Linked DNA regions of Piscinibacter sp. HJYY11. The protein of the gene in region 2 interacts with the protein of the main gene of each other region in a pairwise test. Links are inferred from orthologs where the notes say so. Each region holds a gene or a part of one and is shown on either strand. Other genes may lie near its edges.

The links.
Region 1: the proteins of nth (region 2) and aceE interact in binary tests that used the Escherichia coli proteins (3 or more experiments, as listed by UniProt). The link is inferred for Piscinibacter sp. HJYY11 from one-to-one orthologs.

Annotation. Positions count from the first base shown.
Region 1 is NZ_JAERQZ010000002.1:313,466-317,051, forward strand. The notes cover bases 111-3,381. They hold aceE (pyruvate dehydrogenase (acetyl-transferring), homodimeric type), read left to right. Parts: upstream 111-472; coding sequence 473-3,181; downstream 3,182-3,381. Other genes in these bases: JI745_RS25180 (PAS domain S-box protein), read right to left, coding at 111-322; aceF (dihydrolipoyllysine-residue acetyltransferase), read left to right, coding at 3,205-3,381. Outside these bases: more of JI745_RS25180, read right to left, coding at 1-110; more of aceF, read left to right, coding at 3,382-3,586. UniProt on the Escherichia coli protein: Component of the pyruvate dehydrogenase (PDH) complex, that catalyzes the overall conversion of pyruvate to acetyl-CoA and CO(2).
Region 2 is NZ_JAERQZ010000001.1:1,050,398-1,053,553, reverse strand. Bases 295-3,135 are described here. They hold nth (endonuclease III), read right to left. Parts: upstream 2,123-3,135; coding sequence 1,466-2,122; downstream 295-1,465. Other genes in these bases: rsxB (electron transport complex subunit RsxB), read right to left, coding at 2,686-3,135; JI745_RS04770 (hypothetical protein), read right to left, coding at 2,339-2,530; JI745_RS04775 (hypothetical protein), read right to left, coding at 2,165-2,311; JI745_RS04785 (histidine phosphatase family protein), read left to right, coding at 954-1,520; cobS (adenosylcobinamide-GDP ribazoletransferase), read left to right, coding at 295-966. Also shown: cobT (nicotinate-nucleotide--dimethylbenzimidazole phosphoribosyltransferase), read left to right, coding at 1-196; more of cobS, read left to right, coding at 193-294; more of rsxB, read right to left, coding at 3,136-3,156. UniProt on the Escherichia coli protein: DNA repair enzyme that has both DNA N-glycosylase activity and AP-lyase activity. The DNA N-glycosylase activity releases various damaged pyrimidines from DNA by cleaving the N-glycosidic bond, leaving an AP (apurinic/apyrimidinic) site.

The DNA.
Region 1 (3,586 bases), on a different replicon or contig from region 2:
CGTCGATCTGGCGCGTGACGATCTCGCGCGCGATGCGCACCAGCTGCTCCTGGTTCTCGATCAGTCGCAGCCGCACCTGCTGCTGGGCGATCTCGGTGTCGCGCTTGACCGACTCCTGCTCGCGCTCGAACTCCTCGTTGCGCAGGTACCAGAAGGCCGAAATGATCGCTGCGAGGAACAGCAGCACCGAGACCAGCGGCCCGAGCGTCGCATAGCGGTCCTGCCGCGCGGGCGACTGGCGGCGCCACCACCTGCCGACCAGGCGGCCAGCCCTCGCGGTGACAGGGCGACGTGGCGGGGAGGCTGGTGCGGGAGTGGACATAGGCGGATTATCGAGGGCGGCCTGATCCGGCCCTGTGTCCCGCTTTTGGGTACGTAGAAGTTCGTATTATGAAATGACGTAGCGCTATTTGAAAAAATTTGGACTTGTGGGACACTTCGCGCCAACCCTGAATCCAACAAGGAGACAAGCATGTCTGCGATGCCAGAAGCCTTTCTGGGCGCGGCGGCCAACGATGCCGACGCACAGGAAACCCGCGAGTGGCTGGACGCTCTGTCCGCCGTCATCGAAGCAGAGGGTGGCGAACGCGCCCACTTCCTGCTCGAAGAGCTGATCAACCACGCGCGACAGGCCGGCATCGACCTGCCGTTCTCGGCTCGCACCGCCTACGTCAACACCATTCCGCCCGACCAGGAAGAGCGGATGGTCGGCAACATCGAGATCGAGGAGCGCCTGCGCGCCTACATGCGGTGGAACGCGATGGCGATGGTGGTCAAGGCCAACCGCCTGCACCCGCACGACGGTGGCGACCTCGGCGGCCATATCTCGTCGTTCGCCTCGCTGGCGACGATGTTCGGTGCTGGCTTCAACCACTTCTGGCACGCCGAGCACGAAGGCCATGGCGGCGACCTGCTCTACATCCAGGGCCACTCGTCGCCCGGCATCTACGCCCGCGCCTTCCTCGAAGGCCGCATCAGCGAAGAGCAGCTCTTCAACTTCCGCCAGGAAGTGGGCGGCAAGGGCATCTCGAGCTACCCGCACCCGAAGCTGATGCCCGAGTTCTGGCAGTTCCCGACCGTCAGCATGGGCCTGGGCCCGCTGATGGCGATCTACCAGGCGCGCTTCCTCAAGTACCTGCATGCCCGTGGCATCGCCAACACCGAGAACCGCAAGGTCTGGGTCTTCTGCGGCGACGGCGAGATGGACGAGCCCGAGTCGCTCGGCGCGATCGGCCTCGCAGCACGCGAGAAGCTCGACAACCTGATCTTCGTCGTCAACTGCAACCTGCAGCGCCTCGACGGCCCGGTGCGCGGCAACGGCAAGATCATCCAGGAGCTCGAAGGCGAATTCCGCGGCTCCGGCTGGAACGTCATCAAGCTCATCTGGGGCAGCTACTGGGACCCGCTGCTCGCCCGCGACAAGGAAGAGATCCTGCGCAAGGTGATGATGGACACGGTCGACGGCGACTACCAGGCCATGAAGGCCAACGACGGTGCCTTCGTCCGCAAGCACTTCTTTGGCCAGCACCCCAAGCTGCTGGAGATGGTCTCCAAGATGAGCGACGAGGACATCTGGCGCCTGCAACGCGGCGGCCACGACCCGCAGAAGGTCTACGCGGCCTATCACCGCGCGGTCAACACCAAGGGCCAGCCGACCGTGCTGCTCGTGAAGACCGTCAAGGGCTTCGGCATGGGCAAGAGCGGTGAAGGCAAGAACACCGCGCACCAGACCAAAAAGCTCACCGACGACGACATCAAGGGCTTCCGCGACCGCTTCAACATCCCCGTCAGCGACGAGCAGATCGAGAAGGGCATCCCGTTCTACAAGCCGGCCGAAGACTCGGTCGAGATGCGCTACCTGCACGAGCGCCGCAAGGCGCTGGGCGGCTACCTGCCCAAGCGTCGCCCGAAGGCCGACGAGTCGCTCAAGGTGCCGGATCTCGAAACCTTCAAGGCCGTGCTCGAGCCCACCGCCGAAGGCCGTGAGATCAGCACGACGCAGGCCTACGTGCGCTTTCTCACGCAGCTGCTGCGCGACAAGGAGCTCGGCCCACGCGCCGTGCCCATCCTCGTCGACGAGGCCCGCACCTTCGGCATGGAAGGCCTCTTCCGCCAGATCGGCATCTACAACCCCGATGGCCAGAAGTACACGCCGGTCGACAAGGACCAGGTCATGTACTACCGCGAAGACCAGGCCGGCCAGATCCTGCAGGAAGGCATCAACGAAGCCGGCGGCATGAGCAGCTGGATCGCCGCCGCCACCTCGTACTCGACGAACAACCGCATCATGGTGCCGTTCTACGTGTACTACTCGATGTTCGGCTTCCAGCGCATCGGCGACCTGGCCTGGGCGGCGGGCGACATGCAGGCCCGGGGCTTCCTGCTCGGCGGCACCTCGGGCCGCACCACGCTGAATGGCGAAGGCCTGCAGCACGAAGACGGCCACAGCCACATCCTGGCGGGCACGATTCCCAACTGCATCAGCTACGACCCGACCTTCGCGCATGAAGTGGGCGTGATCCTGCACCATGGCCTGAAGCGCATGGTGGAGAAGCAGGACAACGTCTTCTACTACCTCACGCTGCTCAACGAGAACTACGCGATGCCGGGCCTCAAGGCCGGCACCGAGGAAGAGATCATCAAGGGCATGTACCTGCTGGAAGAGGGCGCGAAGAAGACCCCCCGCGTCAACCTTCTCGGCAGCGGCTCGATCCTGCGCGAGTCGATGGCGGCCAAGCAGTTGTTGAAAGACGACTGGGGCATCTCGGCCAACGTGTGGAGCTGCCCGAGCTTCAACGAACTCGCCCGCGACGGCCAGGACGTTGAGCGCTGGAACCTGCTGCACCCGACGGAGAAGCCGCGCGTCGCCTTCGTCACGCAGCAACTCGAGAAGCACAACGGCCCGGTGATCGCCTCCACCGACTACATGAAGAACTACGCGGAGCAGATCCGCGCCTTCATCCCGAAGGGCCGCGCCTACAAGGTGCTGGGCACCGACGGGTTCGGCCGCAGCGATTTCCGCTATCGCCTGCGCGAGCACTTCGAGATCAACCGCCATTACATCGTGGTGGCTGCGCTCAAGGCCCTGGCCGAAGAGGGGACCGTGCCCGCGGCTAAAGTCGCCGAGGCCATCCAGAAGTACGGCATCAACGCCGACAAGATCAACCCGCTGTACGCCTGATCAGGCTTCGGAGACACAACAACATGGCGCTGGTGGAAGTGAAAGTCCCCGACATCGGGGACTTCAAGGACGTCGAGATCATCGAAGTGCTGGTCAAGCCCGGTGACACGATCAAGGCCGAGCAATCGCTCGTCACCGTCGAGAGCGACAAGGCCTCGATGGAGATCCCGGCGTCGCACGCCGGCGTGGTGAAGGAGCTGAAGGTCAAGCTCGGCGACAAGATCAGCGAAGGCTCGCTGCTCCTGTTGGTCGAAGCGGCCGGCGGTGCCGCCGCAGCGGCGCCTGCACCGCAGTCAGAGCAAGACACCTCGAGCCAGAAGGTCGCCCCGGTCGAGCTGGCGGTCGCGCCGGCACCGGCGCCCGTGCAGGCGCCGCCTCCGGCGGCCGCCGAGCGCACGGTGCCCA
Region 2 (3,156 bases):
GCACCGCTCGGCCGAGCCGGGTCATGCGGCGCTCATCAAGCACCTGGGCGCCGAGCCGCTGCTCGATCTGGGCCTGCGCCTGGGCGAGGCGTCGGGCGCGGCGCTCGCCTGGCCGCTGCTGGTGAGCGCACTCAGGCTGCTCGACGAGATGGCGAGCTTCGAGTCGGCCGGCGTCTCCGACAAGCAGGCCCCATGATCCTTCACGAGCTGCGGCTCATCGGTGTGGCGCTGCAGTTCCTGACGCGCGTGCCGGTGCGCGTGGGCTTCGACCCGCTGTGGCTGAACCAGAGCGCGCGGCACTTCCCGCTGGTCGGTGCGCTCGTCGGTGCCGTCGGGGCGCTGGTGCTGTGGGCGGCGGGCTTGCTCTTTCCACCGATGGTGGCGGTCGTGCTGTCGATGATGGCCACGGTGCTCCTCACGGGCGCCTTCCATGAAGATGGGCTGGCCGACACCTGCGATGCGCTCGGCGGCGCGGTGAGCCGCGAGCGCGCGCTCGAGATCATGAAGGACTCGCGCATCGGCACCTATGGCGCGGTGGGCCTGCTGCTGATGCTCAGCCTGAAGGCGGCCACGCTCGTGGCGCTGCCGGTGACGTGGGCGATGGCCGCGCTGCTGCTTGCACACACTGTGTCGCGCACGGCGGCGGTGGCCCTGATTCGCTGGCTGCCTTACGCCGGCAATGTGTCGCAGGCCAAGGCCAAGCCGTTGGCCGAGCGTATTTCGGGGGCCGGCTTGCTGATGGCGCTCGTGTGGTCGGGGCTGGCCAGCGCGGCGCTCGTGGCGTGGCAGCCTGCGTGGTGGCCGGTGGTGGCGACGTCGGGGCTTGTCGCCGTCGTGGGCGCGTGGGCCTGCGGCCGCTGGTTCATGCGCCGGCTCGGCGGCATCACCGGCGACGCACTCGGGGCCACGCAGCAGCTCATCGAGCTCGGTGTCTTGCTGGCATGGGTGGCGTGGTGGCCCCGTTGATCGTCTGGCGCCACCCGCGCCCGGTGGGTGCGGCGGGGCGCTGCGTGGGGCAGGTCGACCTGCCGGTGGATCGGCGCAAGGCCAAGCGCCTCGCGCATCGCATTCGCGAGCACGTGCGGCGAACGGGTTGGCCGCGTGTGGTGGTCACATCGCCCTTGTCGCGCAGCGCCGAGGTCGGCCGGTGGCTCGCACGCTGGGGCTTTGAGCACCGCGAGGATGCGCGCCTGAGCGAACTGGATTTCGGACGATGGGAGGGGCAACGTTGGGCCGACATCGACGCCGCCGAGCTCAGTGCCTGGACCGATGACTTCGCGGACCACGCACCTGGTGACGGGGAGTCGGTGCGGCAGTTGATGGCGCGCTGCCAGTCGTTCATCGCAGCCCGCGCAGACGCACCGCTGTGCGTGGTCGGCCATGCCGGCTGGATCAACGCGGCCCGCTGGGTGGCGGCCGGCAACACCCAGCCGCGCACTGCCGCCGAGTGGCCTGCAGCCGTGCCCTACGCGGCCTCGGTCGCTTTCTTCAACAACTCGGGCGGCGCCGAGTCGCAATAGCGCAGCACCTTGCATTGCTCGCACAGCGGGCGCCGTGCCTGGCACACGTAGCGGCCATGCAGGATCAGCCAGTGGTGTGCATGGTGCAGGTAGTCGGCGGGCACACGCTTGAGCAGCCCCATCTCGACTTCGAGCGGGTTCTTGCCCGGCGCGAGGCCGGTGCGGTTGCTGACGCGAAAGATGTGCGTGTCGACCGCCATCGTCGGCTCGCCAAAAACGACGTTGAGCACCACGTTGGCTGTCTTGCGGCCGACGCCGGGCAGCGCTTCGAGCGCTTCGCGGTCGTGCGGCACCTGGCCGCCGTGCTGCTCGACGAGGATGCGGCTGGTCTCGACCAGGTTCTTCGCCTTGTTGCGGAAGAGGCCGATGGTCTTGATGTACTCGCTGACGCCTTCGACGCCGAGCGCCACCATCTTCGCCGGCGTGTTGGCCGCGGCGAAGAGCTTGCGCGTGGCCTTGTTGACGCCGGCATCCGTGGCCTGCGCAGACAGGAGCACGGCCGCCAACAGCTCGAAGGCGTTGGTGTATTCCAGCTCGGTGACGGGGTGAGGGTTGGCGGCCTTGAGGGTGGCGAAGAATGGCTCGATGGACGACGACTTCATGGCGCCGATTGTCTCAGCGCACCGTGATCGGCGAGGGTCACCTCAGCGGGGAAGCACGTCCAGGTGTTGTGTCTTCATCAGCGCGACGGGCTTGGGCGGCTCACCGGGCTTCGGCGTCTTGTTGGGATCGCAGGCCATCACGGCCCAGGCGGCAGCGGCCACCAGGATCCACCACGTCGGCCGGTTCATCGCATTTCGCGCCGCAGTGTTGGCGCCTCAATAGCGCGATTGCAGTTCGCGGATCTGTTCGCGGGCTTCGCCCTGGCGGATGGCGAACGTGCGCTGCGTCTTCCCGGTGGCGTGCTCGCGGACCTTCTCGCCCTGGTGCTCGTCTCCGAACAGGCGACCCCAGCCTTTGCGGACGTGGCCCTTGGGCTTCAGCTGGCCACCGATGCGATCTCGATTCATGTCGGCTCCTGTGAGTGCGGTACGTTGCGGGTTCCAACCGAACCCGTGCGCACAGCGTAGGGGCCTCGCCACGCAGCCCGAGTCAGCCCTGTGCATACCGGCTTGTCAGACTTGGCCGTGAATCGCTGTAGGACTGCGCCGACAGGCACCCGAGCTCAGGTGCCGCTGCGACGACGCGCACGCGCCATGGCGGCGGCGATGCGGCTTTCCTTGGAGTCCGCGCCCGGCACGGGGAGGCCGGCCTCCTGGGCGAGCACTTGCGCGCGGGCGGCGAGGCGCGCGCTGCGCTCGTCGGCGTCACGCTTCAGGCGCTGGCGGTGGAAGGTGTAGCGCTCCTTCGCCTCGTCGGCCTGAGGCTGGCTCCAGGCCTGCCAGCCGGTCGCCTCGCCCGTCACGTTGACGAGCGAGATGCAATCGACCGGGCAGATGGGAATGCAAAGCTCGCAGCCGGTGCACAGCGGGTCGATCACCGTGTGCATGCGCTTGGAGCCGCCCACGATCGCATCGACCGGGCAGGCCTTGAGGCACAGCGTGCAGCCGATGCACCAGGCTTCGTCGATCACCGCGAGCTGGCGCGGGCCTTCGTTCCCGTTGACGGGGTTGAGGGGGAGGGCGGGGCGGCCGGT